DNA from 3 places in the Streptomyces sp. WM6372 genome. Region 3 is predicted to be linked to each of the others. Evidence: riboswitches for the same ligand, from Rfam matches in the RefSeq annotation. Region 3 holds a riboswitch; each other region holds the start of a gene.
The links. Region 3 has a riboswitch for thiamine pyrophosphate ahead of ADK52_RS19440 (thiamine ABC transporter substrate-binding protein). Riboswitches for the same ligand answer to the same signal wherever they lie in the genome.
Positions count from the first base shown of each region.

Region 1: another riboswitch for thiamine pyrophosphate. It lies ahead of thiO (glycine oxidase ThiO); the one in region 3 lies ahead of ADK52_RS19440 (thiamine ABC transporter substrate-binding protein).
Region 2: another riboswitch for thiamine pyrophosphate. It lies ahead of thiC (phosphomethylpyrimidine synthase ThiC); the one in region 3 lies ahead of ADK52_RS19440 (thiamine ABC transporter substrate-binding protein).

Region 1 covers NZ_LGDB01000248.1:77-9,686, reverse strand. Annotated here, with positions in the region: gene ADK52_RS37255 (DUF3040 domain-containing protein) at 1-277, shown strand, start outside; gene ADK52_RS37250 (DUF4126 domain-containing protein) at 412-1,047, shown strand; gene ADK52_RS37245 (phytoene desaturase family protein) at 1,145-2,557, shown strand; gene ADK52_RS37240 (hypothetical protein) at 2,640-3,605, opposite strand; gene metF (methylenetetrahydrofolate reductase [NAD(P)H]) at 3,657-4,574, opposite strand; gene thiE (thiamine phosphate synthase) at 4,667-5,329, opposite strand; gene ADK52_RS37225 (Rv2175c family DNA-binding protein) at 5,449-5,814, opposite strand; gene ADK52_RS37220 (NAD(P)/FAD-dependent oxidoreductase) at 5,905-7,125, opposite strand; TPP riboswitch at 7,231-7,343, shown strand; gene thiO (glycine oxidase ThiO) at 7,341-8,612, shown strand; gene thiS (sulfur carrier protein ThiS) at 8,609-8,809, shown strand; gene ADK52_RS37205 (thiazole synthase) at 8,815-9,609, shown strand.
Region 2 covers NZ_LGDB01000001.1:206,307-215,916, forward strand. Annotated here, with positions in the region: gene ADK52_RS00985 (IclR family transcriptional regulator) at 28-765, shown strand; gene ADK52_RS00990 (SsgA family sporulation/cell division regulator) at 863-1,312, shown strand; gene ADK52_RS00995 (YibE/F family protein) at 1,381-2,847, opposite strand; TPP riboswitch at 2,887-3,032, shown strand; gene thiC (phosphomethylpyrimidine synthase ThiC) at 3,027-4,814, shown strand; gene ADK52_RS01005 (hypothetical protein) at 4,940-5,776, opposite strand; gene ADK52_RS01010 (metallophosphoesterase) at 5,927-7,144, opposite strand; gene ADK52_RS01015 (LacI family DNA-binding transcriptional regulator) at 7,361-8,476, opposite strand; gene hisC (histidinol-phosphate transaminase) at 8,839-9,610, shown strand, end outside.
Region 3 covers NZ_LGDB01000186.1:41,760-51,369, reverse strand. Annotated here, with positions in the region: gene ADK52_RS19465 (hypothetical protein) at 1-697, shown strand, start outside; gene ADK52_RS19460 (LOG family protein) at 724-1,830, shown strand; gene ADK52_RS19455 (hypothetical protein) at 1,944-2,861, shown strand; gene ADK52_RS19450 (ABC transporter ATP-binding protein) at 2,943-3,965, opposite strand; gene ADK52_RS19445 (ABC transporter permease) at 3,965-5,581, opposite strand; gene ADK52_RS19440 (thiamine ABC transporter substrate-binding protein) at 5,641-6,744, opposite strand; TPP riboswitch at 6,832-6,959, opposite strand; gene rlmN (23S rRNA (adenine(2503)-C(2))-methyltransferase RlmN) at 6,986-8,098, opposite strand; gene ADK52_RS19430 (phosphatidate cytidylyltransferase) at 8,260-9,333, opposite strand; gene frr (ribosome recycling factor) at 9,333-9,610, opposite strand, start outside.

The DNA.
Region 1 (9,610 bases), on a different contig from region 3:
CTACCAGGCAGTCGCAGGCATTGTGGTGGGTATCGCGCTCCTCATGACCGGTGTGATCATTCCGAACGTACTCTGGGTCAGCGTGGTGGGATTCCTCGTCATGCTCGGCTGTACGGTCCTCGTGGTCACCGGTTGGCGCAAGGCACCCAAGCCTGGCGAGCAGCCCGTCTCCGGCAGTGCAGGCGGTTCGGCCCACGGCCGCAACCGACAGCGTCGGTCGATGATGACCCGCATCGAGGAGCGGTGGCAGCGCCGCCGCGACGAACAGGGGCAGTAGGCCCCCGCAGACACGGGTGAGGGGACGGCCGCCGTAAGGCGGCCGTCCCCTCACGGCTCTGTCGCGCCGGTCCGCCCCGTCCTCGTCTCCGCGATCGCCCGTTCCGCGGCCCGGTCCTGCGGCATGATGGGCCGGTGAGTGTGCTCCCCCTGGTCTTCACCAGCGGCTGGGCCAGCGGGATCAACGCCTACGCCGTGGTCCTCCTGCTCGGCGTCTTCGGCGCGACCGGACTGACCGACGAGGTCCCCGCATCCCTCCAGCGCACCGACGTGCTGATCGTCGCCGGCGTGCTGTTCCTGTGCGAGGCCGTCGCCGACAAGATCCCGTACGTGGACTCCGTCTGGGACGCGGTGCACACCGTGATCCGCCCGGTGGCCGGGGCCGTGGTCGGCGCCCTGCTGGCCGGACAGAGCGGCTCGCTCTCCGACCTGGCCGCCGGTGCGATCGGCGGCTCCACCGCGCTGGCCAGCCATTTCGTCAAGGCCGGCACCCGGATGGCCGTCAACACCTCGCCCGAGCCGTTCAGCAACATCGCGCTGAGCACCGCCGAGGACCTGGGCGTGGCCGGCATCGTCACCTTCGCGATGTTCAACCCCCAGGCGGCCGCGATCATCGCGGCCGTCCTGCTGGCGGCCGGCCTGGCCATACTCGTCTTCCTGTGGAGCCGGATCCGCCGCTTCCTGCGCCGCCGGGCCCAGCGCCGCGAGGAGAAGCGGCTCGCCGCCGAGGAGCGCGAGGCGCTCGCGCGGGCCGCCGTGCCACCCCGCTGAACTCGGCCGGCCACCCGCCGACCACCCGCCGGCCTCCCCCCGACCTGCAGCCGGCCTCCCCCGATCCCGCTCGATCCCGCTCGATAGGGTCATCCGCATGGCACGAATTGCGGTGATCGGCGCCGGCATGGGCGCGATGGCTACGGCGGCCCGGCTGGCCGTGGCGGGGCACCAGGTGACGGTGTACGAGCGCGGGTCCACCTATGGCGGCTCCGTCGGCCGGTACGAGCAGGACGGCTTCGCCTTCGACACCGGGCCCGGTCTGCTGCACCTGCCCGCCGTCTACCGCGATCTGTTCGTCAAGACCGGCAAGCGGCCCCTGGAGGACTGCGTCGAGCTGGTCCAGGCCGACCCGGCCGTCCGGCACGTCCTCCCCGACGGCAGCTCCGTCACCCTCCCGGGCGGCTCGCGCGGCGGCGCCGCCGCCGTCCTCGACGAGGCCTTCGGCGCGGGCGCGGGAGAGCGCTGGAACGGGGTCCTGGGCCGCGCCCGGGACGCCTGGAACGCCACCCGCCGCCCCCTGCTGGAGGAGCCGCTGCGCCCCGACTGGCAGGTGCTGGGCGGCGATCCGTACCCGGCGCTGCGCAAGAGCGGACTGCTGCGCCGCCGGCCCCCGACCCTCGCCGAGGTGGCGGAGCGCGAGCTGGGCGGGGAGCTCGGCGAACTGCTCGCCGCGCGGGTGCGGGCGTACGGGGTCGACCCCGCCACCGCGCCCGCCTCGGCGGCCGTGCTCCCGTACATGGAGCAGACCTTCGGCAGCTGGTACGTACGCGGCGGGATGCGGGCGCTGGCCACCGCCGTGTACGAGCGCTGCCTGGAGCGGAAGGTCGCCTTCGTCTTCGACGCGCCGGTACGGGAGGTCCTGGAGCAAGACGGCCGGGCGGCCGGGCTGCTGCTGGCCGACGGCACCGGGGCCCCGGCCGACTTCGTGGTCTGCGGGGTCGATCCGCGGCAGCTGGGGGTACCGCTGCCGGCCGGCGGCGCGCCCGCCCGCGGGCCGGGGGTGGCCAGCCGGCTCACCCTGCTGCTCGCGCTGCGCGGCGCGCGCCCCGCGGACGCCGTCCACCGCACCCTGGTCCACTCCCCCGGAACCCAGCTGACCGTGCTGCGCCCCGACGATCCCGCCGTGCGGCCCGACGCGGACCACGAGGCGGTCACCGTGAGCGCCCTCTGCGGCCCTGGGGGCGCCCCTGCGCCCCACGCGGACGAGCTGCTGCACCTCGCGGCCCGGGCCGTGCCCGGACTGCGTGAGCGGCTGCTGTGGACGCGGGAGCGCACGCCCGCGGACATCGAGGCGGACACCGGCGCGCCGGGCGGTGCGGTGCCCCCGCCCGCCCTCGCGGGAGCGGGCGGCGCGATGCTCTACCCCGCCAACACCACCGCCCTGCCCGGGCTGTTCCTCGCGGGCGGCTGGGCGCACCCCGGCGGCGGACTCGCGCACTCCGGGATGACCGGGGCCCTGGTGGCCGGGCTGATCGTGGAGGGCGCGGCGTTCCGCGGCTCCCAGTGACGGAGTGAGCCCCCGGGGAACGTTCCCCGGGGGCTCACTGCTCACCCGCCTCGGTACATCGGTACCCGTCGTGCCCCGGCCCTCAGTAGCGGTACTGCTCGTACTCGCCGGTGCCCTGGTACGGGTACTGCTGCGGCTGCTGCTGCTGCGGGTACTGGCTCTGGTCGTCCCCGGGGTAGCCCGCGCCCGCCCCCTCGGTGGACCGCTGCTGCGGCACCCACACCCCGCCGGGCGGGGTGTCCATCGCGTACTGCTGCTGCCCGCCCGCGCTCGCGTACGGGTCGGCGCCGGAGTAGTCGGCGTACGGGGTGTAGTCGTACGGCTGTTGCGGGATCACGGCCCCGCCCGTGCCGATGTACGGGTCCGAGTAGGCGGCGTAGACCTGCTGTTCGCCGCCCGCCGGATAGCCCGCGGAGTAGTCGTAGCCGCCCTGGCCCTGCTGGTCGTAGCCCTGCCCGTCGTAGAAGGGCGCGTACTGGTGGGCGTCCTGTTCGGCCGTGGGGAACGGCGAGGCGAACGCCGCCGTCCGGCCCGCGTCGGCGGTCGGGGCGAAGCTCTGTATCCCGTACGAGCCCGTGTCCTCGGGCAGCGGCTCCGGGCTGTAGAAATCCTCGGTCGCGGCCTGGAACCGGGGCTCCTGCTGCGCCTGGTCGGGTGCGTCGGCCCGGTCGGCCCCCTCGGGGTCCGGCGCCGCCCCGTCGGACCCGTACTCCAGCGCGGTCACCTCGAGCGCGGGCTCGGGGCGCGCGCTGCCCGCCCGGCGGCGCCGGTTCTGCTTCCGTACGGGCTCGCCGCCGCGGCGCAGCGCCCAGCCGGCCTCGAAACCCTTGCGGAAGGAGAGCGTCACCAGGGTCTGGCCCACGGCGAACGCGGCCGCGCCGATGCCGATGACCGGCACCGACGGCAGCACCACCCCGGCGACCACACCGACGAACCCGGCGAACGCGAGCAACCGCCAGCGCAGCCGGGCCTTGTACTGCATCAGGACCTCGGCAAGCAGCCACAGCGCGACGAAACCGAACGCGATGTAGAGGACCGTCATTCCCATGCGTGGCACCTCTCGGTACGGCCAACCGCCCAGGAAACGGGGGCCGGCCGATCAGGCCCGCTGGTGCAGGCCCAGGTTCTCGTAGATCTCGAGAGTCGCCGTGGAATTGTTCAGCGTGATGAAGTGCAGCCCCGGGACACCCTCGGACAGCAGTCGCGCGCAGAACTCCGTGGCGAACTCGATCCCAATGGAGCGTACAGCGGCTGCATCGTCCTTGACGGCGAGCATGCGCTCTTTCACGGCTGCGGGGAAGACTGCGTTGCTGAGTTGGGGCAGCCGGTCGAGCTGCTTGATGCCCACAACAGGCATGACCTCGGGGATGATCGGGGTCTCGCAGCCCGCCTTCTGGGTGCTGTCGCGCAGCCTCAGATAATTCTCCGGATCGAAGAACATCTGGGTGATCGCATAGTCGGCGCCCGCGCGGCACTTGTCCACGAAGTGACGGATGTCCGTGTCCCAGTCCTCCGAACGCGGGTGCATGTCGGGGAAGGCCGCGACGCCCACGCAGAAGTCGCCGGACTCCTTGAGCAGCCGGACCAGGTCGGCGGCGTAGTGGACGCCCTCGGGGTGCGCGACCCAGGGACCCATGGGGTCGCCCGGCGGGTCGCCGCGCAGGGCCAGCATGTTGCGGATGCCGGCGTCGGCGAACTGGCCGATGACGTGGCGCAGCTCGGCGATGGAGTGGTCGACCGCGGTGAGGTGCGCGACGGGGGTCAGGGTGGTGTCGGCCGCGATCTCCTGGGTTGCCTTGACGGTGCCGCCGCGGGTGGAGCCGCCGGCCCCGTAGGTCACCGAGACGAAGCTCGGGCCCACCGCCTCGATCCGGCGCAGCGCGTTCCAGAGGTTGCGCTCGCCCTTCTCCGTCTTGGGGGCCCAGAACTCGAAGGAGTACGACGGGCTCCCGGACGCCATCAGGTCGCGGACCGTGCGTGCGCGGTCCGTGCGGGTGGAAGCGGTACCAAGGGCCATACGGGCAGGTTAGACGCGCCTTCGTGCGGGCCGAAGCCGCGTCCGCCTTTTGGACACGTTTTTGGACACCCGCACGGACGGCTCGGGAGGACTTAGGCGGAAACGCGCTCGCGGACCCGCTTGGCCAGGTCGGCGGCGGCCGCGCCCGGGTCGGAGGCTTCGGTCAGCGCGCGGACGACCACGATGCGGGTGGCTCCGGCGTCGAGGACCTCGTCGAGGTTGCCGGCGTCGATGCCGCCGATGGCGAACCAGGGGCGGGCGGGGGCCAGCGAGGCCGTGTACCGGACGAGCCCGAGGCCGGGGGCGTACCGGCCGGGCTTGGTGGGGGTGGGCCAGCAGGGGCCGGTGCAGAAGTAGTCCACACCCGGCTCGGCGACGGCGGCGTCGACCTCGGACTCGGCGTGGCAGGACCGGCCCATCAGGACGGACTCGCCGAGGATCGCGCGGGCGGCGGGCACCGGGATGTCGCCCTGGCCCAGGTGCAGGACGTCGGAGCCGATGGCGTGGGCGACGTCGGCGCGGTCGTTCACCGCGAGGAGCCGGCCGTGGCGGCGCGCGGCGTCGGCGAACACCCGGAGGTGTTCGAGCTCCTCGCCGGCCTCCATGCCCTTGTCCCGGAGCTGGACGATGTCCACGCCTGCGGCCAGGACGGCGTCGAGGAACTCGGGGAGGTCGCCCTGCCGCTTGCGGGCGTCCGTGCACAGGTAGAGCCGGGCGTCGGACAGCTGGGTGCGCGCGGACACGTTCGCGGACATGGGTACCCCCCGGGGTGGATGCGGTGCACGGGCCGTCCGGGGCCCGCGCACCGCAGATGGATCAGGCGGCTCGGATCACCCGGGCCGCCGGGTTGCTCCGGTCGCCCGGGTCTCTCGGGTCAGAGGGCGAGCGCCTGAGCGCGGCGCTTCACCTCCGTGCCGCGATTCTCGCTCAGCGCCTGGACGGGGGTGCCGGGCAGGGTCGGGTCCGGGGTGAACAGCCACTCCAGGATCTCCTCGTCGGAGAAGCCGTCGTCGCGGAGCACGGTCAGCAGGCCGACCAGGCCCTTGACGATCTTGTCTCCGTCGATGAAGGGGGCGGGCACCTGGAGCGAACGGTTCTCGCCCCGTCGTACGGCGATCAGCTGACCTTCCTTGACCAGCTGGCGGACCCGGGTCACCTCGATGTCGAGCATCTCGGCGATGTCGGGGACGTACAGCCAGGCGGGGACAAGGGCATCGATCTTTGCGTCAATCTCGGTCACGGGCACAAGCCTGCCACTTCGGACCGGCACCCGGTACCCGAGCCGACCCGTCCGGGTCCCCGCACCCGCTCCGCACCCTTCCCGTAACGCCTAGACCAGCGCCGATTTCAGCGGGACCGCGGGATCGGCGACCTTCGCCGGATCCACCGGGGCCCCCGTCTCGATCAGCTTCCGCCCCTGCGCCAGGTCCCGCGGCCGGCCCACCGCCAGGACCGCGGCCAGCGCCCCGCCCCGGAGCCAGCACACCGACCACGCCGCCTCGGCGGGGTCCCCGCGCCACAGCAGCTCGTCGGCGCCCGCGTGGTGCCCCGCGTACTGCACGAAGCGCCCGAACTGCTCCGACCAGAAGTACGGCACCGGGTCGTAGACCTGCGCCGCCTTCCCCATGACGATGTTCGCCGCGACCACCCGCGGCCCCTGGAGGGCGTTGTCCCAGTGGTGCACCAGCAGCCGCGCCCCGTAGCGGGCCGACGGGAACGACGCGCAGTCGCCGACCGCGTACACCCCGGGCAGGGAGGTGCGCAGGTACTCGTCCGCCGTGATCGCGCCCTCGGGGCCGAGCTCGACCCCCGAGCCCGCCAGCCACCGGGTCGCCGGCCGGGCTCCGATGCCCACGACCACCGCGCCCGCGGGCAGCTCCCGCCCGTCCGCGAGCAGGACCCGCCCGGACTCCACCGAGGACACCTTGGCGCCGGTCAGCAGGGCCGCACCGGACTCCTCGTACCAGTGGGCCATGGGGGCGGCGACCTCCGCGGGCAGCGCCCCGGCCAGCACCCGGTCCGCCGCCTCGACCACCGTCACCGCGCAGCCCGCCTCGCGCGCCGCGGTGGCGAACTCGGCGCCGATCCAGCCCGCCCCGACCACCACGGTCGCCGGGGTCCGGGCCAGCACCGGCCGCAGCCGGGCCGCGTCGTCCAGGGTGCGCAGCAGGTGCACGCCGGGGACGCCCTCGGACCCGGGCAGGGTCAGGGGTTCGGCGCCGGTCGCCAGGACGAGCACCTCGTACGGGACCGGCCCCGCCTCGGTGTCCAGCTCGCGCTCGGCGGCCCGCAGCCCGGTGACCTCCACCCCGAGCCGGAGCACGACGCCGAGCCCCTCGAAGTCCACGTCGAACGCGGAGTCCTCGGCCTTGCCGAGCAGCACCGCCTTCGACAGCGGGGGCCGGTCGTACGGCTGGTGGGGCTCGGCGCCCAGCAGGGTCACGGGGCCGCGCCACCCCTGCTCCCGCAGCGCGACCGCGGTCTGCACCCCGGCCATTCCGGCGCCGACGATGACGACGCCGCTCTGAGTCTGTTCCGTCTGCTCGCTCACGGCGCCCAGCCTAGCGATCTGACAACTCGTCAGGAACAGCGGACCGGCGCGGCGGCCGGGGAGGCAGCCTTACCCGCCCCCGGCGCCGGGGTTAGGCTGGCGCCCGTTACCCATCGCGGGAGTCCGGGCGGACCGGGCTGAGAGGGAGGCTGAGCGGCCTCCGACCGTACGAACCTGATCCGGGTCATGCCGGCGAAGGGAGGGGCTGGACGCCCATGCACTCATCTCGGAAGGGATCCGGAGCGGGATCCCCGACGTCCACAGGGCCCTCGGGGTCCACAGGATCCTCGGGGTCCACAGGGCCCTCGGGGTCCTCGGGGTCCACAGGATCCGCAGGGTCGGACGTCCTCGTCATCGGGGGCGGGATCATCGGCCTGGTCACCGCCTGGCGGGCGGCCCGGCACGGGCTGCGGACCGTGCTCGCCGATCCGGCGCCCGGCGGCGGCGCCGCACAGGTCGCGGCCGGCATGCTCGCCGCCGTCACGGAGCTGCACTACGGCGAGGAGACCCTGCTGGGCCTCAACGTCGCCTCGGCCGCCCGCTACCCCGAGTTCGCCGCCGAGCTGGCCGAGGCCAGCGGCGGGATGGACATCGGCTACCGCGCCTGCGGCACCCTCGCCGTGGCCCTCGACGCCGACGACCGGCTGCACCTGCGCGAACTGCACGCCCTCCAGCGCCGCTGCGGCCTGGAGTCGGAGTGGCTCACCGGCCGCGAGTGCCGCCGCCTGGAGCCGATGCTGGCCCCCGGCGTGCGGGGCGGGCTGCGCGTGGACGGCGACCACCAGGTCGATCCGCGCCGGCTGGCGGCCGCGCTGCTGGCCGCCTGCGAGGGCGCCGGCGTGGAGATCCGCCGGGCGGCCGCGGAGCGGCTGCTGACCGCCGCCGACCGCGCCGTGGGCGCACGGCTCGACGACGGTACGGAGCTGCGCGCCGACCAGGTGGTCCTGGCCGCGGGCTCGCTCAGCGGCCGGCTGGCCGGCGTACCGGCGCGGGTCCTGCCCCCCGTACGGCCGGTGAAGGGGCAGGTGCTGCGGCTCGCGGTGCCGGCGGCGTACGCGCCGTTCCTGTCGCGGACGGTACGGGCGGTGGTCCGCGGCAGCCACGTGTACCTGGTGCCGCGTGAGAACGGCGAGCTCGTCATCGGGGCCACCAGCGAGGAACTCGGCTGGGACACCACGGTCACCGCGGGCGGGGTGTACGAGCTCCTGCGCGACGCGCACGAGTTGGTGCCCGGCATCACCGAACTGCCGCTGACCGAGACCCGGGCCGGACTGCGCCCCGGGTCCCCGGACAACGCCCCGCTGCTCGGCCCGACCGACCTGCCCGGCCTGCACCTGGCCACCGGGCACTACCGCAACGGGGTGCTGCTGACCCCGCTCACCGGCGACGTGATGGCGGAGCTGCTGACCACCGGCACGCTGCCGGAGATCGCCCGACCGTTCACCCCGCGCCGGTTCTCCGCCGCACGTCAGGAGTCGTACGCATGACCATCTCCGTCAACGGCGAGCCGCGCGAGATCGCGGCCGGCACCACGCTCGACGCGGTGGTCGCCACCCTGACCGCGGCTCCGTCCGGCGTCGCGGCCGCACTGAACGAGACCGTGGTCCCGCGCGGGCAGTGGCCGCTGACGCCGGTGGGCGAGGGCGACCGGGTCGAGGTCCTCACCGCGGTACAGGGGGGCTGAGCGCGATGGCTGACGACGCTTTCGTACTGGGCGGCCGGAGCTTCTCGTCCCGCCTGATCATGGGCACGGGCGGGGCGCCCAGCCTGGACGTCCTGGAACGGGCGCTGACCGCGTCCGGTACGGAGCTCACGACGGTGGCGATGCGGCGGCTGGACCCGACGGTCCAGGGCTCGGTCCTGTCGGTACTGACGAAGCTGGGCATCTCCGTGCTCCCGAACACGGCGGGGTGCTTCACGGCGGGCGAGGCGGTGCTGACGGCGCGCCTCGCGCGGGAGGCGCTGGGCACCGACTGGATCAAGCTGGAGGTCGTGGCCGACGAGCGGACCCTGCTGCCGGACGGCGTGGAGCTGCTGGACGCGGCGGAGACGCTCGTGGACGAGGGCTTCACGGTCCTGCCGTACACGAACGACGACCCGGTGCTGGCGCGCAAGCTGGAGGACGTGGGCTGCGCGGCGATCATGCCGCTGGGGTCCCCGATCGGCTCGGGGATGGGGATCCGGAACCCGCACAACTTCGAGCTGATCGCGGAGCGGGCCGGGGTTCCGGTGATCCTGGACGCGGGGGCGGGCACGGCCTCGGACGTGGCGCTGGCGATGGAGCTGGGCTGCGCGGCGGTGATGCTGGCCTCGGCGGTGACCCGGGCGCAGTTCCCGGTCCTGATGGCGGCGGCCATGCGGGACGCCGTCTCGGCGGGCCGCCTGGCGTACCGGGCGGGCCGCATCCCCCAGCGCCGCTTCGCGGAGGCCTCGTCCCCGACCCAGGGCCGAGCCGCCCTGGATCCGGAACGCCCGGCGTTCTGAG
Region 2 (9,610 bases), on a different contig from region 3:
TCGGTTCACAATGCCGGTGTGCCGACGCTGATCGGTTCGGTGCAGCGCGCGTTGAGGCTGCTCGAAGCAGCGGGTTCCCATAGCGAGGGAGCTCCGGCGAAACAACTGGCGCGCGAGGCCGGGCTCCCGCTCCCTACCGCGTACCACCTGCTGCGCACCCTCACCCACGAGGGCTATCTGCGGCGCGAGAGCGGCGTGTTCGTGCTCGGTGCCGCCGCCGGGCGGCTGGCGGGCGGCGGGCTGCAGCAGAAACGTCGCAGCATGATCGTCGACTCCCTCGCGCACTTCCGCGACGCGGTCGGGGCCCCCGTCTACTTCGCGGTGTTCCGTGAGGGTGAGATCGAGCTCGTGGGTGTTTCGGACACCCCGGCCAGCCCCGCCGTCGAGGAGTGGGCCGATTTCCGCGCGACCGGCCATGCGCACGCCATCGGACAGTGCCTGCTGGCCCAGCTCGACGAGAAGACGCGCAGGGACTACTACGAGCGGCACCCGGTCGAGGCCGTCACCCAGTACACCGTCCGGGATCAGAGCGCCCTCGAACACCGCATCGGCTCCCTCGGACGCATGGAGCCGGTTACGGAGCGTCAGGAGTACGCGCTGGGCACGGTCTGTGCAGCCATCCCCATTACCGCGGGCGATACCGCCGCAACCATGGCGATTTCCCTCCCTTTGCACCAGGAGAAACGGTTGCTGTATGTGGTCGATCGACTACGGAGTGAAGTAGGCGCGCTGTTGAGTACCCTCTCGTTCTCTATCAGTATCTGAAAACTCACTCCTTGTGATCTGCATGAGCTTCCACCACCCTTGTCAAGAGGGCCCTGGGGGTTCATTCCTGGCCACTTCCACTACAGCGGGGTAGTCCATGCGCGAGTCGGTACAGGCAGAGGTCATGATGAGCTTCCTCGTTTCCGAGGAGCTCTCCTTCCGGATCCCGGTGGAACTCCGGTACGACACCCGTGACCCCTACGCAGTGCGCCTGACGTTCCACCTCCCCGGAGACGCCCCCGTGACCTGGGCATTCGGACGGGAGCTGCTCCTCGACGGCATCAACAAGCCGTGCGGCGACGGTGATGTGCACATCGCCCCCACCGATCCCGAGGACCTGTCCGACGTCCACATCCGGCTCCAGGTCGGCTGTGACCGGGCCCTGTTCCGCGCCGGCGCGGCGCCGCTCGTCGCGTTCCTCGACCGTACCGACCGGCTTGTTCCGCTCGGTCAGGAGCGCAACCTCGGCGACTTCGAGGACAACCTCGACGAAGCGCTGGACAGGATCCTTGCCGAGTCGCGCCAGAACGAGCAGAACGCGGGCTGAGCGGACCGTACACGCCGAGCGGACCGTACGCGCCGAGCCGCCCCGGGCCCCCGAGCCACCCGGGTCGCTCAGCGCTTGCGCCGCCGTCCCCGGCCTCCGCGGACCGGCCCCGAGGCCGCCGCTCCGGCCGGGGATCCCGGCCGGTCGGCAGAAACCACCAGCGCGGCCAGCGCCGTTGTCACCGGAACCGAGGCCACCAGGCCGATCGACCCGACGAGGGTCCGTACGATCTCCTCCGCGACCAGCTCGCTGTTGGCCACCGAACCCATGCTGCTGTTCGCGATCGAGAACAGCAGCAGAAGCGGAAGCGCCGCGCCCGCGTAGGCCAGGACCAGGGTGTTGACCACCGAAGCGATGTGGTCGCGACCGATCCGGATGGCCGCACGGTACAAGGAGCGGGACCCCATCGACGGGTCGGCCTGATGGAGTTCCCAGACTGCCGAGGTCTGGGTGACCGTCACGTCGTCCAGCACACCCAGGGATCCGATGATGATGCCCGCGAGCAGCAGGCCACTCATGTCGATCTCCGGGTAGAGCCCGTGGATCAGCCCGGTGTTGTCGTCGGTGTTGCCGCTGAGGAACGCCCAGTCGACGAACACCGAGCCCAGCAGCCCGATCAGCAGCAGCGAGACGAGCGTTCCCAGCACGGCGACGGAGGTACGGGCGCTCAGTCCGTGGCACATGTAGAGCGCGATGAGCATGATGGCGCTGGCGCCGACGACTGCGACGACCAGTGGGTTCGAGCCCTGGAGGATCGCCGGCAGGATGAAGAGGGTCAGCACGCCGAAGCTGACGACCAGCGCGATCAGCGCGAACAGGCCGCGCATCCGGCCGACGACGACCACCGCCACCGCGAAGATCGCGGCCAGCACCGCCAGGGGCAGCTTGCGGTTCACGTCGACCACGGAGTACTGGAGATCCCGTGGCGCGTCCGGCGCGTACGCGACGACCACCTCCTGGCCGTCTTCCAACTGCCGTGGTGCGCCCGGCTGGACGATCTCGAAGAACGTGCGGCCCTTGTCGGGTCCGGTGGTGACCTCGATGGTGGCCTTCTTGCACTCGCCGGTCTGCGCGGCCTTGGCCTCGCGCCCCTCCGGGGTGGAGACACTGCCGGTGGCCGGCACCTGCGAGGCGTTCACGGATTTGCAGTCGACCTGCTCGAGCGCGGTGACGAGGCCCTGCTGGGTCTGCCGGTCGAAGCCCACCCCGGAGCGCTCGTGGGCGGGCGCGCCGCCCGGCCAGAGCACCACCATGCCGACGAAGACGGCGACGGCGAACGGGATCAGGACCGCCGCGATGACCTTGCGCAGGTGCTTCGAGACGGGGGCCGCCGGTCCGTGGCCGTGGGAATGGCCGTGGGAGTGGCCCGGGGCCGGGCTCTGGTCCGGGCTCGGGTCCGGGCTCTGGGCATGCCCGTGGTCATGCCCGTGGCCCACGTGTGCGTGGTCGCTGTGACCCGTGGGCTCGGTGGGCTGGGTGGGAGGCTGCGGCGAGGACGTCACCGGCAGATCATCGCAAGAGTTGAGGGGGCCCACTGTTCAGCACGCCACAGATGACGCTAGCGTGGGGGCACCTTTGCACAACGCGGGAGCTCGGAGCACCGGGCTGAGAGGGCGCTGATCACCGTACGCGCAGCACACATGCGTACGGGAAGAGGCTGCGTCGACCGCCGAACCTGTTACCGGGTAATGCCGGCGTAGGGAGATCAGGTCTCATGACCATTCATGACGCACGCACGCCTGCCGTCAGCGAGGACGGCGACGGCCGGACCGAGCGCCAGCCGGGCTGGCACAAGGGCTACGTGGCGGGCTCCCGCCCCGACATCCGGGTGCCGGTCCGCCAGGTCCACCTCACCAACGGCAAGGACGTGACGCTCTACGACACGTCCGGGCCGTACACCGACCCGCAGATCGAAACCGACGTACGGCGCGGCCTGCCGCCGCTGCGCGAGAACTGGATCATCGGCCGCGGCGACACCGAGGAGTACGCGGGCCGCCCCGTGCGCCCCGAGGACGACGGCATCAAGCACACGTCGCCGCGCGGTGGCCTCAAGAACCTCGACGCGGTCTTTCCTGGCCGCCCGCGCCAGCCCCGCCGGGGCCGTGGCGGCGCCGCCGTCACGCAGCTCGCGTACGCCCGCCGCGGTGAGATCACACCGGAGATGGAGTACGTCGCGATCCGCGAGAACGTCTCCCCCGAGGTCGTCCGCGAGGAGATCGCCGCCGGCCGCGCGGTGCTTCCCGCGAACGTGAACCACCCGGAGATCGAGCCGATGATCATCGGCAAGCGGTTCCTGGTGAAGGTCAACGCCAACATCGGCAACTCCGCCGTCACCTCCTCCATCGAGGAGGAGGTCGACAAGATGACCTGGGCGACCAAGTGGGGCGCCGACACGGTCATGGACCTTTCGACCGGTCGCAACATCCACACCACGCGCGAGTGGGTGCTGCGCAACTCCCCGGTCCCGATCGGCACCGTGCCGCTGTACCAGGCGCTGGAGAAGGTCGACGGCCGCGCCGAGGACCTGACCTGGGAGATCTACAAGGACACGGTCATCGAGCAGGCCGAGCAGGGCGTCGACTACATGACGGTCCACGCCGGCGTGCTGCTGCCGTACGTGCCGCTGACCGCCCGCCGCAAGACCGGCATCGTTTCCCGCGGCGGCTCGATCATGGCCGCGTGGTGCCTTGCGCACCACAAGGAGAACTTCCTCTACACGAACTTCGAGGAGCTCTGCGAGATCCTCGCGACGTACGACGTCACCTACTCGCTGGGCGACGGCCTGCGCCCCGGCTCCATCGCGGACGCCAACGACGCGGCGCAGTTCGCTGAGCTGAAGACGCTGGGCGAGCTGAACACGATCGCCAAGCGGCACAACGTGCAGACCATGATCGAGGGCCCGGGCCACGTCCCGATGCACAAGATCAAGGAGAACATCGACCTCCAGCAGGAGATCTGCGAGGAGGCGCCGTTCTACACGCTCGGCCCGCTGACCACGGACGTCGCCCCGGCGTACGACCACATCACCTCCGGCATCGGCGCCGCGATGATCGCCTGGTGGGGCACCGCGATGCTCTGCTACGTCACGCCGAAGGAGCACCTGGGCCTGCCCAACCGCGACGACGTGAAGACGGGCGTCATCACGTACAAGATCGCTGCGCATGCGGCGGACCTGGCCAAGGGCCACCCGGGCGCCCAGGAGTGGGACGACGCCCTGTCGGACGCTCGGTTCGAGTTCCGCTGGGAGGACCAGTTCAACCTGGCCCTCGACCCGGACACCGCCCGCGAGTTCCACGACGAGACGCTCCCGGCCGAGCCGGCCAAGACCGCGCACTTCTGCTCCATGTGCGGTCCGAAGTTCTGCTCGATGAAGATCTCCCAGGACATCCGTCGTGAGCACGGTGGTGACCTGAAGGCCGATGAGATCGAGGCGGGCATGGCGGAGAAGTCCGCCGAGTTCGCGGCGAGCGGCAACCGGGTGTACCTCCCGCTGGCCGACTGACCCGCTCGTGGCGGCCGGCGCTGCTCTGGGGAGGATGAGGGGGCTTCCCAGGGCAGTGTCCCGGCGCGACGCGATGTTTCACGTGAAACAGGGACGGACGGCCCGCTGCGGGCCGGGCCGCGGCGTTACTGCGTGCCGCCGTCCGGGCTGCTGAAGTCCGGGCTGGTGAAGTCCGGCGGGGTGTAGCCGGGGCGGGGGCCCTGTGAAGGGGACCCCGGGCTGGTGAAGTCGGGCCGGGTGTATCCCAGGTTGGGGATGCGCCCGGCCTTCGGCGTGTGCGGGGACGGATACGCCGGCCCCGCCGGCGCCGCGCTCGGATCGGCCAGCGCGTCCCGCAGGAACGGCAGGATGCCCCGCTCCAGCAGGGCATGCCGCCAGGCCTCGCGGGCCCGCGCGACCTCGTCGGGTATCGCGTCGGCCGGGTCCTCGGCCACCACCTCGGTCGCCCGGTTGCGGACGGCCGTCACCAGCAGCCCGATCACCGCGAACAACAGCGAGACCACGGTCAGCGCGCCGAACAGCCAACCCGCCGTCAGCATCGTTTCGGCGAAGGCGGGTTCGGGTTCGACCGCCTTCAGGATGTAGCCCACGAGCAGGAAGATCAGCATGGCGGTGCCCGCCAGGACCGGTGCCAGCACCGCGACCACGGCACTGACGCCCGCGCCGTCCTCGCCCTCGCCCTGCTGCCCGGCACCCTGGTCCCCGGCCGAACCGGGGGTGGACAGGACCTCGTCGCGCCGCTCTCCGCGGATCTTCACGTAGTGGTCGTACTCGGCCGCGGCCGCGGCCGTCAGCAGCGCGCTGGCCCCGATGGCCATCGTGCGCAGCTGTTCGGCGTTCAGGCGCTCACCGAGGGCGGCGAGCTCGGGCCGTTCGTGCGCGGTGCGCAGCGCCTCGTCGAGGAGCCGATCGAACTCGGGTCGGTCTTCGGTCAGCAGGTGCGGAGCGCTGTTCATGTGCATCCCCCGATGCTCCGTGGGGACCGGTTTGCCCGCGTAGACCCGGGCGCCGGCACAAACGGAGGAGAGCCTGCTACGGATAGGGCGATGGTAGAGCGCCCATGCCACGCCGTGACAGGGGGTTTCCTGAAATTACCCCCGTTCTGATAACCCTCAGTCGTTCAACGGGAGTTGCACGACCAGCAGTTTGCCCGCCATCGTGACTCCGCCGTCCATCGCGATGGCGAGTCCCTCCGCGTACACGTGCGGGCCGTTCACGGCCTCCGGTCCGCGCGACTCGTCGCCGTCCTCGGTGCCCACCTCGCCCAGCAGGTACGGGATCGGGCTGTGTCCGTGCACGACGCGGCCGCCGCCGTAGGTGTCGAGGAGCTCGCGTACGGCCTGGGGGCCGGTCTCCTCGTCACGGAAGGCGAACCGCTTGGTGAACTTGCGGAACAGGTCCCAGGTGATGTCGGCGTCGTTGCGGTTGAGCAGCTCGTGGATCGTGTCGTTGACGTCCTCGATGGAGTCGCCGTAGTCGAGGTACGCGGTGGTGTCGGAGTGGAGCAGCAGGTGCCCGTCCTCCAGCACGGCCGCGTCCAGCCGCTGCATCCACTGCAGGTGTACGTCCTCCAGGCGCTCCATGTCGGTGCGCTGGCCGCCGTTGAGGAGCCAGGCGGCCTGGAAGGTGGCGGTGCCCGCGCCCGAGGCGACGGGGGTGTCGCCGAACCGCTTGGCGCCGATGAGCAGCAGCTCGTGGTTGCCCATGAGGGCCTTGCAGTAGCCGCCCGCGGCGGCGGCCTCGGCGGACAGCCGCATGACGAGGTCGATGACGCCGATGCCGTCGGGGCCGCGGTCGGTGAAGTCGCCGAGGAACCAGAGGCGGGCGTTGCCGGCCGACCAGCGGCGGTCGGCGTCGATGAGGCCCTGGGCCTGGAGTTCGTGGACGAGCTCGTCCAGATAGCCGTGCACGTCGCCGACCACGTACAGCGGTCCGGGGCCGGCGGCCGGGGACTCCTGGGGAACGTAGTGGACCTGGACGGTGTCGCCCGGCCCGCCGCGGCCGATGATCGGCAGGTCGCGGTGGGTGGGGGTGTAGCCCTCGTCGAGATCGTCCCCGTCGGCCGGGGCCGGTCCGCCCGCGGCGGGGTCCTGTCCCAGGGGCGGCTGCGGGGGCACGGAGGGCTGCGGGGGCACGGGCGGGTGAGGGGGCACGGGAGCGCCCTCCCCGTAGTACGCGGGGTACTCGCCGTACACCGGGGCCTCTTCGGGAAGCGCGCCGGGCACGCCGTACGGGACGGGCTCGGTGACCGGAACTCGGAAGTCCCGCAGCGTCTCCGTCCGCATCGCGGGTCCCTGACCGGCCCCCTGAGTCATCGACCCCTCCACCACCGTCGCGCTGCCGTACACCTGCGGACCCTCCTGGCCTCCTGAGCGGAGGGTCCGTGATGTCGTGCGCCCATCATAGGAATGCGGCTCGCGCTCTGTGACGCACCAGGGGTGGTGAATCCTGGGCGGAACCAGTAGTTCCTGCCACTTTCTCCCGAAATAGGTGTTGCGGAAATCCCCGGCGGGGCCGTCGGCCCCGCCGGTATCGCGCCGTGGCGGTCAGTCCTGGGCCGGAGAACGGGGCGGGCTGACGGTCGTACGGGGCTGCCTGCGCTGCGAGGAGGTACGGACGATCAGCTCGGTCGGGACCACCTGTTCGACCGGGCGGCCGGTGTCGACCCCCTCGATGGCGTCGATCAGCAGCTGTACGACGGCGGTGCCGATGCGGCGCGGTTTGAGGGAGAGCGTGGTGATGGGCGGCTCGGTGTTGGCGTACACGGTGGACTCGCTGCAGCAGACGAGCAGCAGGTCCTCGGGGACGCGCAGGCCGTAGCGCCGGGCGGCGGCCAGCAGATCGGTCCCGTTGGGGTCGAAGAGCCCGTAGACGGCGTCGGGCCGGTCGGGCCGGGCGAGCAGCCGGTCCGCGGCGACGGCGCCCGCGCACGGGTCGTGGGCGGGGTAGGACTCGTAGACGGGGTCCTGGCCGACGCGCTCGCACCAGTTGAGGTAGGCAGTCGTGGACAGCCGGGTGTAGGTGTCCGTGGTGGTGCCGGTCAGGAGCCCGATCCGGCGCGCGCCGGCGGCGGCGAGGTGGTCGAGCAGGTTGAGTACGGCGGCCTCGTGGTCGTTGTCGACCCAGGCGGTGACGGGGAGGGAGCCGGCCGGGCGGCCGTCGGAGACGACGGGGAGGCCTTGGCGGACCAGTTCGCTGACGACGGGATCGTGGTCGGAGGGGTCGATGACGACGGTGCCGTCGAGGGCCACGTTGGACCACACGTCGTGTCGGGAGGTGGCGGGGAGGATGACGAGGGCGTAGCCGCGGGCGAGCGCGGCGGAGGTGGCGGCCCTGGCCATCTCGGCGAAGTACGCGAATTCGGTGAAGGTGAAAGGTTCATCCCCGTACGTGGTCACGGTCAGGCCGATGAGGCCCGACTTGCCGGTACGGAGGGTGCGGGCCGCGGCGGAGGGCCGGTAGCCCAGCCGATCGGCGACCTCGCGAACGTGGCGGCGGGTGGCGTCCGGCAGCCGCCCCTTGCCATTGAGCGCGTCGGAGACGGTCGTGATCGAGACGCCCGCCGCGGCGGCCACGTCCCTGATGCCGGCCCGGCCCTGTCGGCCGGCGGCCCGCCGGGTGGTCTCGGTCCGGCTCACCTGATGCTTCCCTGCTGCTGTCATGGCGAGCCGATAGTAGGGCTCGTCGGGGTGGGTGGTCCGGGTGCATATGCACGCGTTGACAGGCACGATTCTGCATGGTTCGCCACCCCCAATGACCTTGGAATTGAAGGAATTTGAGCGCGGAGAGTGAGTGGGGCGTTTGTCGGCGGGTACGAGCATGCCAAAGCGGTGTGGTCTCGGGACGGTCTCAACTCACCTGTACGAGGGATGCGCGCCACGGCGTGGGCCACCGGCGTGCGCATATATGCGTGCGCTCCCCCGCAATCCTGGCGCCACCCATTTTCGGGAGAGCGGAATCCTCATAAGGTGAGCAGTATTGAGTCGACGGCGACGTCGTACGGGATGGTCGAGGAGGACCTGCGGTGAGCGAGAAGAGCCCGAAGCTGCGCGCCGAGCTGGACGGCATTCCCACCTACAAGCCCGGGAAGCCCGCTGCCGCGGGCGGGCCCGTCGCGTACAAGCTGTCCTCGAACGAGAACCCGTACCCGCCGCTGTCCGGGGTGCTGGAGACCGCGGTGGCGGCGGCCGGACAGTTCAACCGCTACCCCGACATGGCCTGCACGGGCCTGGTGAACGAGCTCGCCGAGCGCTTCGGGGTGCCGGTCGAGCACATCGCCACCGGCACGGGCTCCGTGGGTGTGGCCCAGTCGCTGATCCAGTCGACAGCCGGCCCGGGCGACGAGGTCATCTACGCCTGGCGGTCCTTCGAGGCTTACCCGATCATCACGCAGATCTCGGGTGCGAAGTCCGTGCAGGTCCCGCTGACCGACGGGGACGTGCACGACCTCGACGCGATGTTCGACGCGATCACCGAGCGGACCCGGCTGATCTTCGTCTGCAACCCCAACAACCCCACCGGCACCGCGGTGCGCCGTGCCGAGCTGGAGCGGTTCCTGGACCGGGTCCCCTCGGACATCCTGGTGGTGCTGGACGAGGCCTACCGCGAGTTCGTCCGCGACATCGAGGTGCCGGACGGCATCGAGCTCTACCGCAGCCGCCCGAACGTCTGCGTGCTGCGTACATTCTCCAAGGCGTACGGGCTGGCCGGCCTGCGCGTGGGCTTCGCGGTGGCGCACGAGCCGGTGGCGGCGGCGCTGCGCAAGACGGCGGTGCCGTTCGGTGTCAGCCAGCTCG
Region 3 (9,610 bases):
CGGGGCCGGGGCCGGACTCCTGCACGCCGACCGGCCGCTGCCGGTGGCGGCCGCCCTCACCCTGCTGGCCCTGATCCCGCTGGCCGCCTGCGCCGCCACGGCCCTGGCCCTGCGCCCGCACCCGCCGCTGGCCCTTCAGACCGCCCTGCCCTGGGGCATCGCCCTCACCGCCTGCGGACTGGCGGTCGAGGCGTACGCGGGCCCCGGCGGCGCCGGGATGCCGGCCGGCTGGGCGCTCACCGCCGTCGGGCTCTCCCTCGCCGGCCCCGGAATCGCCTACGCCTGCGGGGCCCTGGTCCAGGCGGTCCGCCCGGGCGCCCTGCGGCTGCTGGCCGGGCGGGCGCTCCAGGAGGAGGCGCCCCGGCTGGGCCGGCCCCTCGGGGTGCTGTGCGCGGTCGGCGCGGGCGCCCTGACCGCCGCGGCCCTGCGCGAGCGGGGCGGCTTCGGCGTCCCGCTCGGCCCGCTGACCGGGCCGGCCTGCGCCCTGGTGGTGCTGTGCGCGGCCGCGACCCTACTCACCCGGGCCGTCGAGGTCCGCCAGGACCGCTCGGCCGTCCGGACGGCCCTGCGCGAGCTGGGCACTCCGCGCGGGGTCCTGCGTACGGCCGCGACGCTGCGCGCCACCGCGCTGGTGGCCGTGTGCGGACCGGTCGTATGGGGTGTGGCACAGCTGACCTCGCTGGCATTGACCCGCTGACAGGGGCAGCCCTTAGGGTGGGCCGAATGGTCAACGGATACATCGACACCGAGATCGAGACGCTCGCCGAATTCGACCGGGTCGCGGCCCGCGGCTCGCTCAGCGGCTACCGGGTCCAGTCGGTCAACCTCCTGGAGCGCACGTTCGCCCTGCTGTCCGCCGACACCTCCGCGGCCGTCTTCCTCGGCTGCGCGATGGAGCCCGACGCCTCGGCGAAGGTGCGCGCGGACGGCGCGCTCGTCTTCCCGCCCGTCCCGGACCTGCCCTTCGACCCGTACCGCGGCCTGCTGTACACCGCCGACGAGCTGTTCGCGGGTCTGTCCGACGGCTACGAGACCACCCCGGACGCCCAGTCGTACGCCTGGTTCCAGGAGACCAAGGCGGACGGCGACGTCTTCTCCTCGATGCTGCGGTCCGTCCACGACGACGCGATCTCCGACGCGCTCGACGAACACCTCGCCGGCGCCCGCGTGGTGGGCGTCATGGGCGGCCACGCGATGGCCCGCGGCGGCCTCGACTACCAGGGCGCGGCGGAGCTCGGGCGGAAGCTGGCCCGGTCCGGACTGACGGTGGCCACCGGCGGCGGCCCGGGCGCGATGGAGGCGGCCAACCTCGGCGCGTACCTGGCGTCCGCCCCCGACGAGGCCCTGGCGGAGGCCCTGGAAATCCTGGCCAAGGCGCCGTCCTTCGTCCCCTCGGTGTCCGACTGGGCGCGGGCGGCCTTCACCGTACGGGACCGCTGGCCCGGCGGCGGCGACTCGGTGGGCATCCCCACCTGGTTCTACGGGCACGAGCCGCCGAACGCCTTCGCCGGCCACATCGCCAAGTACTTCGCGAACGCCACCCGCGAGGACGGGCTGCTCGCCCGGTCGAACGCGGGCGTGGTCTTCCTGCCGGGCGCCGCGGGCACCCTCCAGGAGATATTCGACAACGCGACGCCGAACTACTACGAGTCGCGGGGCGAGCCGACGCCGATGGTGCTGGTCGGACGTACGCACTGGACCGAGCACCTGCCGGCGTGGCCGCTGCTCCAGGCCCTGGCGCGCGGGCGCGCGATGGAGTCGCGGATCGCGCTGGTCGACTCGGTGGACGAAGTGCCCGCCGTGCTCACGGCGATGAACGCGACGGACTGAACGCGACGGACCGGATGAAACAGCGGACGGCCCGAGGCAACTTCCCGGCCCGATCACACGTCTGCCATAGGTAATCAACTCGCAAAACCTGCCAGACGTGAACGGAGCCCTCGGTGCTCATAGGCCTGCTGACCGCGATCGCGGCGTCCATCTGCTACGGCACGGGATCCGTCCTGCAAGCCGTGGGCTCGCGCAGGGCGGCCCGGATGTCCCCGCCCGCCGCGGGGGTGACCGCGCACGGCGGCCCGAACCTCTCGTCCACCGCGAAGGCGGCGATGACGTGGGAGTTCATCGTCGGCACCATCCTGGACTTCGTGGGCTTCGGGCTGGGCGCGCTGGCCGCCCGGCTGCTGCCGCTGTTCCTGTCCCAGACGGTGATCAGCGCCAACCTGGTGATCACGGCCGTGCTCAGCGTGAAGATGCTGGGCATCCGGCTGACCCGCAAGGAATGGACCTCGATCGGCGTCGTCTGCGCGGCGCTGGTCCTGCTGGCGACGGCGGCGGGCCACGAGGGCGGCCACCACGCCCCGATGTCCACGCACTGGTGGCTGTTCGGGGTGACCCTGCTGATCATCGCGGGCGGCACGGTGGCCGTCCACCTCCTGGGTGCCCGGGCGGCGATCCTCGCGGGCCTGCTGTCGGGCCTGGCCTTCGGCGCGCTGGGCGTCGGCGTCCGGATCCTCGACGGCATCGACCCGTTCGACCTCGGCGCCCTGCTCGCCGACCCGGCGCTCTACGCCATCCTGCTGGCCGGCGTCGGCGGCATGTACCTGCACACGGTCGCCCTGCAGATCGGATCGGTGAACGGCGCGACGGCCGCGCTGGTCGTCGGCGAGACGGTCCTGCCGGGCGCGATCGGCGTCCTGTGGCTGGGCGACGCCTCCCGCCCGGGCCTGGCCTGGCTGGCGGTCCTCGGCTTCGTCCTGGCCGTCACGGGCGCGGTGGCGGTCGCCTGGTACGGCAACCACGACGGCGCGGAGGAAGCCCCCGCCGAGGAACCCAGCCCCCGGTCCAGCCCCGCCGGCGTCTGAGGGCGGACACCACGAGGCCCGGGACGCAGCCCCGGGCCCAGGTCGTCTCTTCCGGATCTTGCCGGGTCCGAAAGCGACGACCTAGCCCGCCGGAAGGACGACGACTTCCGCCGGGGTGAAGGACACGGCGACCCGGTCGCCCACGGCCGGCGCCCCGGCCAGCCCGCACTCCGCCTCCAGCACCGGCCCCGCCTCCGGCCTCAGCAGCAGCGCGACATGCGTGCCCCGGAACGTCCGCGACACCACCTCGCAGCGCAGCCCGGCAGCCGTCAGCACCACCCCGGCCGGCCGGATCAGGATCCGCCGCTCCCCCTCCGGCGAACCGGGCGGCACCTGCACCTTCCCCCACGCCGTGGCCGCGGCCCCGCCCACCACCGTCGCCGGGATCACGTTCTCGAAGCCGAGGAACCGCGCCACGAACTCCGAAGCCGGCCGCTGCCACACCTCCAGCGGGGTCCCGGCCTGCGCGATGCGCCCGTCCCGCATCACCACCACCCGGTCGGCCAGGGCGAAGGCCTCCCCCTGGTCGTGCGTGACGGCCAGCACCGTGGTCCCGAGCCGGGAGAACAGCCCCCGCAGCTCCACCACCAGCCGCTCGCGCAGCCCCCGGTCCAGCTGCCCCAGCGGTTCGTCCAGCATCAGCAGCCGCGGCGAAGGGGCCAGCGCCCGGGCCAGGGCCACCCGCTGCTGCTCACCGCCCGACAGCGAGGCCACCGAGCGGCCCTGGGCCCCGGGGAGCCCGACCAGCTCCAGCAACTGCGCGACCTGGGCCTCGTACGCCGCCCGGGCGGAGCCCCGCATGCGCAGCCCGAACGCGACGTTCCCGCCCACGTCCCGGTGCGGGAACAGCTGGTGGTCCTGGAACATGAGGCCGACCCCGCGCCGGTGCGCCGGCACCCGCGCCTGGTCCGCCCCGCCGAGCAGGACCCGCCCCGCCGAGACCGGCTGGAGCCCGGCCACCACCCGCAGCAGCGTGGACTTGCCGCTTCCGCTGGGCCCGAGCACGCATACGATCTCGTGCTCGGCGACCTCCAGGTCGACCGCGTCGACGACGGCGCGCTCGCCGAAGCGGACCGACACCCCGGCCAGTTCGAGCAACGTCATCAGAACTCTCCCGAGGTCTTGTCGGGGCGCAGCCGCTCCAGCACCAGCAGGGACACCGCGCACACCAGCATCAGAATCGTGCTCAGGGCCATCGCCTGCCCGTAGTTCATCTCGCCGGCCCGCCCCAGCAGCCGCGCCACGGCCACCGGCAGCGTCGGACGGTCGGGCCGGGCGATGAAGACGGTCGCGCCGAACTCCCCCAGCGACACGGCGAAGGCGAATCCGGCCGCGATCAGCAGCGCCCGCCGCACCAGCGGCAGGTCCACCTCCCGCCAGGCCCGCAGCGGCGACGCCCCGAGCACGGCAGCGGCCTCGCGCAGCCGCCCGTCCACGGCGCGCAGCACCGGCAGCATGGTCCGTACGACGAACGGCACGCCCACCAGCGCCTGCGCGAGCGGCACCAGGATCCACGAGGTCCGCAGATCCAGCGGCGGCTCGTCCAGGGTGATCAGGAACCCGAAGCCGACCGTCACCGCCGACACCCCCAGCGGGAGCATCAGCAGCGCGTCGAACCCGCGCACGAACCGGCCCGCGCGCCGGGTCAGTGCCGCGGCCGCGAGCCCCCCGATCAGCAGGGCGATGGCGGTGGCGGCGAGCGCGTACTGGAGGGAGTTCCAGATGGCCTCCAGCGGGGGCACCAGGAACGTTCCGCCGCCCGCGCCCACGTCCTGGAGCGCCCGGTAGAAGCCGAACCCGTACCCGCCGGGCGCATCGAGGGAGCGCTCCACCAGCACCGCCAGCGGGGCCACGATCAGCAGCGCCACCGTCAGCAGCACCCCGCCCAGCAGGGCGCGCTGGCCCGGACCGCTCGGCCGGTGCGCGGTCCGCGCCGGATCGACCAGCCGCAGGGCGGTCTCCCGCCGGCGCACGGTCCAGGCGTGGACGCCGAGGATCAGGCCGACCGCCACGAACTGGACCATCGTGAGGACGGCGGCCGTCGGCAGGTCCAGCAGCTGCGCGGTCTGCCGGTAGACCTCCACTTCCAAGGTGGCGTACGAGGGCCCGCCGAGGATCTGCACGACGCCGAAGGAGGTGAACGTGAACAGGAACACCATCAGCGAGGCCGCGGCCACCGCCGGCCCGAGCGCGGGCAGGGTCACCCGCCGCCAGGCGGCGAACCGCCCGGCGCCCAGCACCCGGGCGGCCTCCTCCTGGCGCGGGTCCAGCTGCGCCCAGAGCCCGCCGACCGTCCGTACGACGACGGCGTAGTTGAAGAAGACGTGCGCGAGCAGGATCGCCCACACGGTGGTGTCCAGCCGGACGCCCCACAGCTCGTCCAGCAGTCCGCCCCGCCCGACCAGCGCCAGGAAGGCGGTGCCGACCACCACCGTCGGCAGCACGAACGGGACCGTGACCAGCGCCCGCAGCAGCTGTTTGCCGGGGAACTCGAAGCGCGCGAAGACGTACGCGCCGGGGAGCGCGATCAGGAGCGTGAGCGCCGTGGACGCGAACGCCTGCCAGGTGGTGAACCAGAGCACGTCGGCGATGTCGGGCCGGGTCAGCACCTCGCCGATCCGGCCGAACTGCCAGCCCTCGTCGGTCTTGATCCCGCGGCCGACGATCGCGGCCACGGGGTAGGCGAAGAACAGCCCGAAGAAGGCGAGCGGTACGGCCATCAGCAGGAGCCGGACGGCCGTACCGCGCGCGCCCTCCTTCACGGGAGTGCTCTCGCGTCCTACTTCACGACGAGCGAGGACCATGCCTTGACCCACTGCTCACGGTTCTTGGCGATCGTCTCGGGAGCCACGTTCTCGGGCTTCTCGATGACCACGCCGTGCTTCGTGAACAGCTCCGGCAGCTTCGCGTCCTTGACCACCGGGTTCACGAACATCTGGAGCGGCATGTCCTCCTGGAACTTCTTGCTCACCAGGAAGTCGAGGAGCGCCTTGCCGCCCGCCTCGTTCTTCGCGCCCTTGAGCAGGCCCGCGAACTCGACCTGCCGGAAGCAGGTGCCGGTGGCCACGCCCGTGGGGGCCTCGGCCGGCTGGGGCTCCCCGTACAGGACCTCGACCGGCGGGCTGGAGGCGTACGAGACGACCAGCGGCCGGTCGCCCTTGGCCTTCTTGCCGCCCGCCGAACCGGAGAAGCGCTCGTTGTAGGCCTGCTCCCAGCCGTCGACGACCTCGACGCCATTGGCCTTGAGCTTGCTCCAGTAGTCCTTCCAGCCGTCCTCCCCGTACTTGCCGACGGAGGCGAGCAGGAAGCCGAGGCCCGGCGAGGAGGTCGCCGCGTTCTCGGTGACCAGCAGGTTCTTGTACTCCGGCTTGACCAGGTCGTCCAGCGTCTGCGGCGGGGCGAGCTTCTTGTCGGCGAAGTACGCCTTGTCGTAGTTGACGCAGATGTCGCCGGAGTCGATCGGGGTGACCCGGTGCTCCTTGTCGAGCACGTACTCGGGCTTCACGTCGGCCAGGCCCTTGGCCTCGTACGGCGTGAAGATCCCGTTGTCGAGGGCGCGCGAGAGGAGCGTGTTGTCCACACCGAAGAAGACGTCGCCGCGCGGGGAGCCCTTGGTGAGGATCTCCTGGTTGAGGGCGGCGCCCGCGTCCCCGGACTTCAGGACCTTGACGGTGTAGCCGCTCTGCTGCTCGAACTCCTTGAGGACCGTGTCGGTCACGTTGAAGGAGTCGTGCGAGACGAGCGTGACCGTCTTGGACTTCGGCGCATCGCTCGCGCCGGCCGCGGACTCGTCCTTGGTCTTGGCGCCGCCGCACGCGGCGAGCGTGCTGACACCGAGGGCCGCGGCCAGCGCCGCACCCGCGATCTTCCTGGTGGTGCTCACGGAACATTCCTCCTGGGTTGACCAGGAGAAGACGCGGCCCTGCCCGGGCGCTCCGGTGGAGCGGGCGCCCGGGCAGGGCGCAACAGCTTGAGGTGGTGACCGAACTTCCTACCCAGAATGACCTGGGCAAGGTTCAGAGGGTCTGCGGCCGCTGTGCTCGTCCTAGAAGCGTGGTGCCGCACTCTCAGCGCTGTGGCGCTCCCCTGTCGGAATATGAGTATTCAGATATACGCGGGTCAGCCTACCGCTCGCTCGCGGCGAGCTGACCGCAGGCGCCGTCGATCTCCTGGCCGCGGGTGTCCCGTACGGTCACCGGCACGCCGTGGCGGGCGATGGCCTCCACGAAGGCCTTCTCGTCCTCGGGACGCGAGGCGGTCCACTTCGAGCCCGGCGTCGGGTTCAGCGGGATCAGGTTGACGTGGACGCGCTTGCCCTTGAGCAGTCGGCCGAGGAGGTCGCCGCGCCAGGCCTGGTCGTTGATGTCGCGGATCAAGGCGTACTCGATGGAGATCCGGCGGCCGGACTTCTCGGCGTACTCCCACGCCGCGTCGAGGACCTCGCGGACCTTCCAGCGGGTGTTCACGGGGACGAGGGTGTCGCGCAGCTCGTCGTCCGGCGCGTGCAGCGAGACCGCGAGGCGGCACTTGAAGCCCTCGTCGGCGAAGCGCAGCATCGCCGGGACCAGGCCGACGGTGGAGACGGTGATGCCGCGCTGCGACAAGCCCAGGCCGTCGGGCTCGGGGTCGGTGAGGCGGCGGATCGCGCCGACGACCCGCTTGTAGTTGGCCAGCGGCTCGCCCATGCCCATGAAGACGATGTTGGACAGCCGGGCCGGGCCGCCGGGAACCTCGCCGTCGCGCAGCGCGCGCATGCCGTCGACGATCTGGTGGACGATCTCGGCGGTGGACAGGTTGCGGTCCAGGCCCGCCTGGCCGGTGGCGCAGAACGGGCAGTTCATGCCGCAGCCGGCCTGCGAGGAGATGCACATGGTGACCCGGTCGGGGTAGCGCATCAGCACGGACTCGACGAGCGTGCCGTCGTGCAGCTTCCACAGGGTCTTGCGCGTGGTGTCGTCGTCGCACGAGATGTGCCGGATGACGCTCATCAGGTCGGGCAGCAGTTCCTGCTGGAGCTTCTCCCGCGAGCCCGCCGGGATGTCGGTCCACTCGGCCGGGTCGTGCGCGTACCGGGCGAAGTAGTGCTGCGAGAGCTGCTTGGCCCGGAAGGGCTTCTCGCCGATCGCGGCGACCGCCTCGCGACGCTCCTCGGGCGTGAGGTCGGCGAGGTGCCGGGGCGGCTTCTTGGCCCCGCGAGGGGCGACGAAGGTGAGCTCTCCCGGGACAGGGCGGGCCATGGCTGGTACTCCTCGTAAGACGAAAGGCGCGCCGCAGAAGCAGCGCGCCTTTCAAGAGTAACCGCCCGGACCCACCCAAAGCCTTCAGACGTACGTCGTCCCAGCTCAGCGGGGTTGCCCTGGTGAACAGCCCGCCGGCCGGAAGCCGCGGGAGCCCCGTTTCAGCCGGTGCCGACGAACGCGGCGAGCAGCAGCCACACCACCGGGGCGGTCGGCAGCAAGGAGTCGAGCCGGTCCATGATGCCGCCGTGGCCCGGGAGGAGCGTGCCCATGTCCTTGATGCCCAGGTCCCGCTTGATCATCGACTCGCCGAGGTCGCCCAGCGTGGCGCTGACCGCGACCGCGAGACCGAGCAGCAGGCCCTGCCACCAGATGCCGCCGTCGATCAGGAACTCCATGCAGAGAGCGCCGGCCGCCATCGCGAAGGCCACCGCGCCGAACAGGCCCTCGCGGGTCTTGCCGGGGCTGATGCGCGGCGCCAGCTTGGTCTTGCCGAAGCGCCAGCCCACCGCGTACGCCCCGGTGTCGCTGACCACGGTCAGCAGCAGGAACGTGACCACGCGCTCCGGCCCGTCGTCCGCGGTGAGCAGCATCGCGACGAAGGTGGCCAGGAAGGGCACGTAGAACGCCGCGAAGACGCCCGCCGTGACGTCCTTGAGGTAGTCCTCGGGCGGTTCGGTCATCCGCCAGACCAGGACCGCCAGCGCGGTCAGGGCCATGGCCACCCAGGCACCCTCGGCCCCCCGGACGTATCCGGCGATGACCATGGCGGCGCCGCCGACCGCGAGCGGGACGAGCGGCGCCTTGATGCCCTTCTTCTCCTGGAGCCGGGAGGTGAGCTCCCACAGGCCCACGACGACCGCGACGACGATGACGCCGACGAAGACCGCCTTGACGATGAACAGCGAAGCGAAGATCACCGCACCGAGGCCGACACCGACCCCTATGGCGGCACGCAGGTCTCGCCCCGCCCGCTTCTTCGGCGGGGGCGTGGCGTCCTGCGGGGCCGGCGAGGGCGGGGGCGGGGGGCTGGGCATGGGCTCCTGCGGCGGCGTCTCGGCGCGGAACGGGGGGCCGCCGTCGGTGGCGGCCCCCCGATCGCGTGCTTCCCGGTCGTCGAAGTCACGGCCGGCGGCATCGGGCACGATGGGCATGGGCCGAGTGTGCGGGCCCACCAGCGCATCGTATGCGGGACCCGCCGGAACCGGCTCCGTGGCCCAGGGAGAGTCGTTCATCAGACCTCGAGGAGCTCGGCTTCCTTGTGCTTGAGCAGCTCGTCGACCTGCGCGACGTACTTCGCGGTGGTGTCGTCGAGCTCCTTCTCCGCGCGGCGCACCTCGTCCTCGCCGGACTCCTTGTCCTTGACGAGCTTGTCGAGGGAGTCCTTCGCCTTGCGGCGGACGGCGCGGATCGAGACCTTGGAGTCCTCGGCCTTGGTGCGCGCGACCTTGATGTACTCCTTGCGGCGGTCCTGCGTCAGCTCGGGGAAGGTCACCCGGATGATATTGCCGT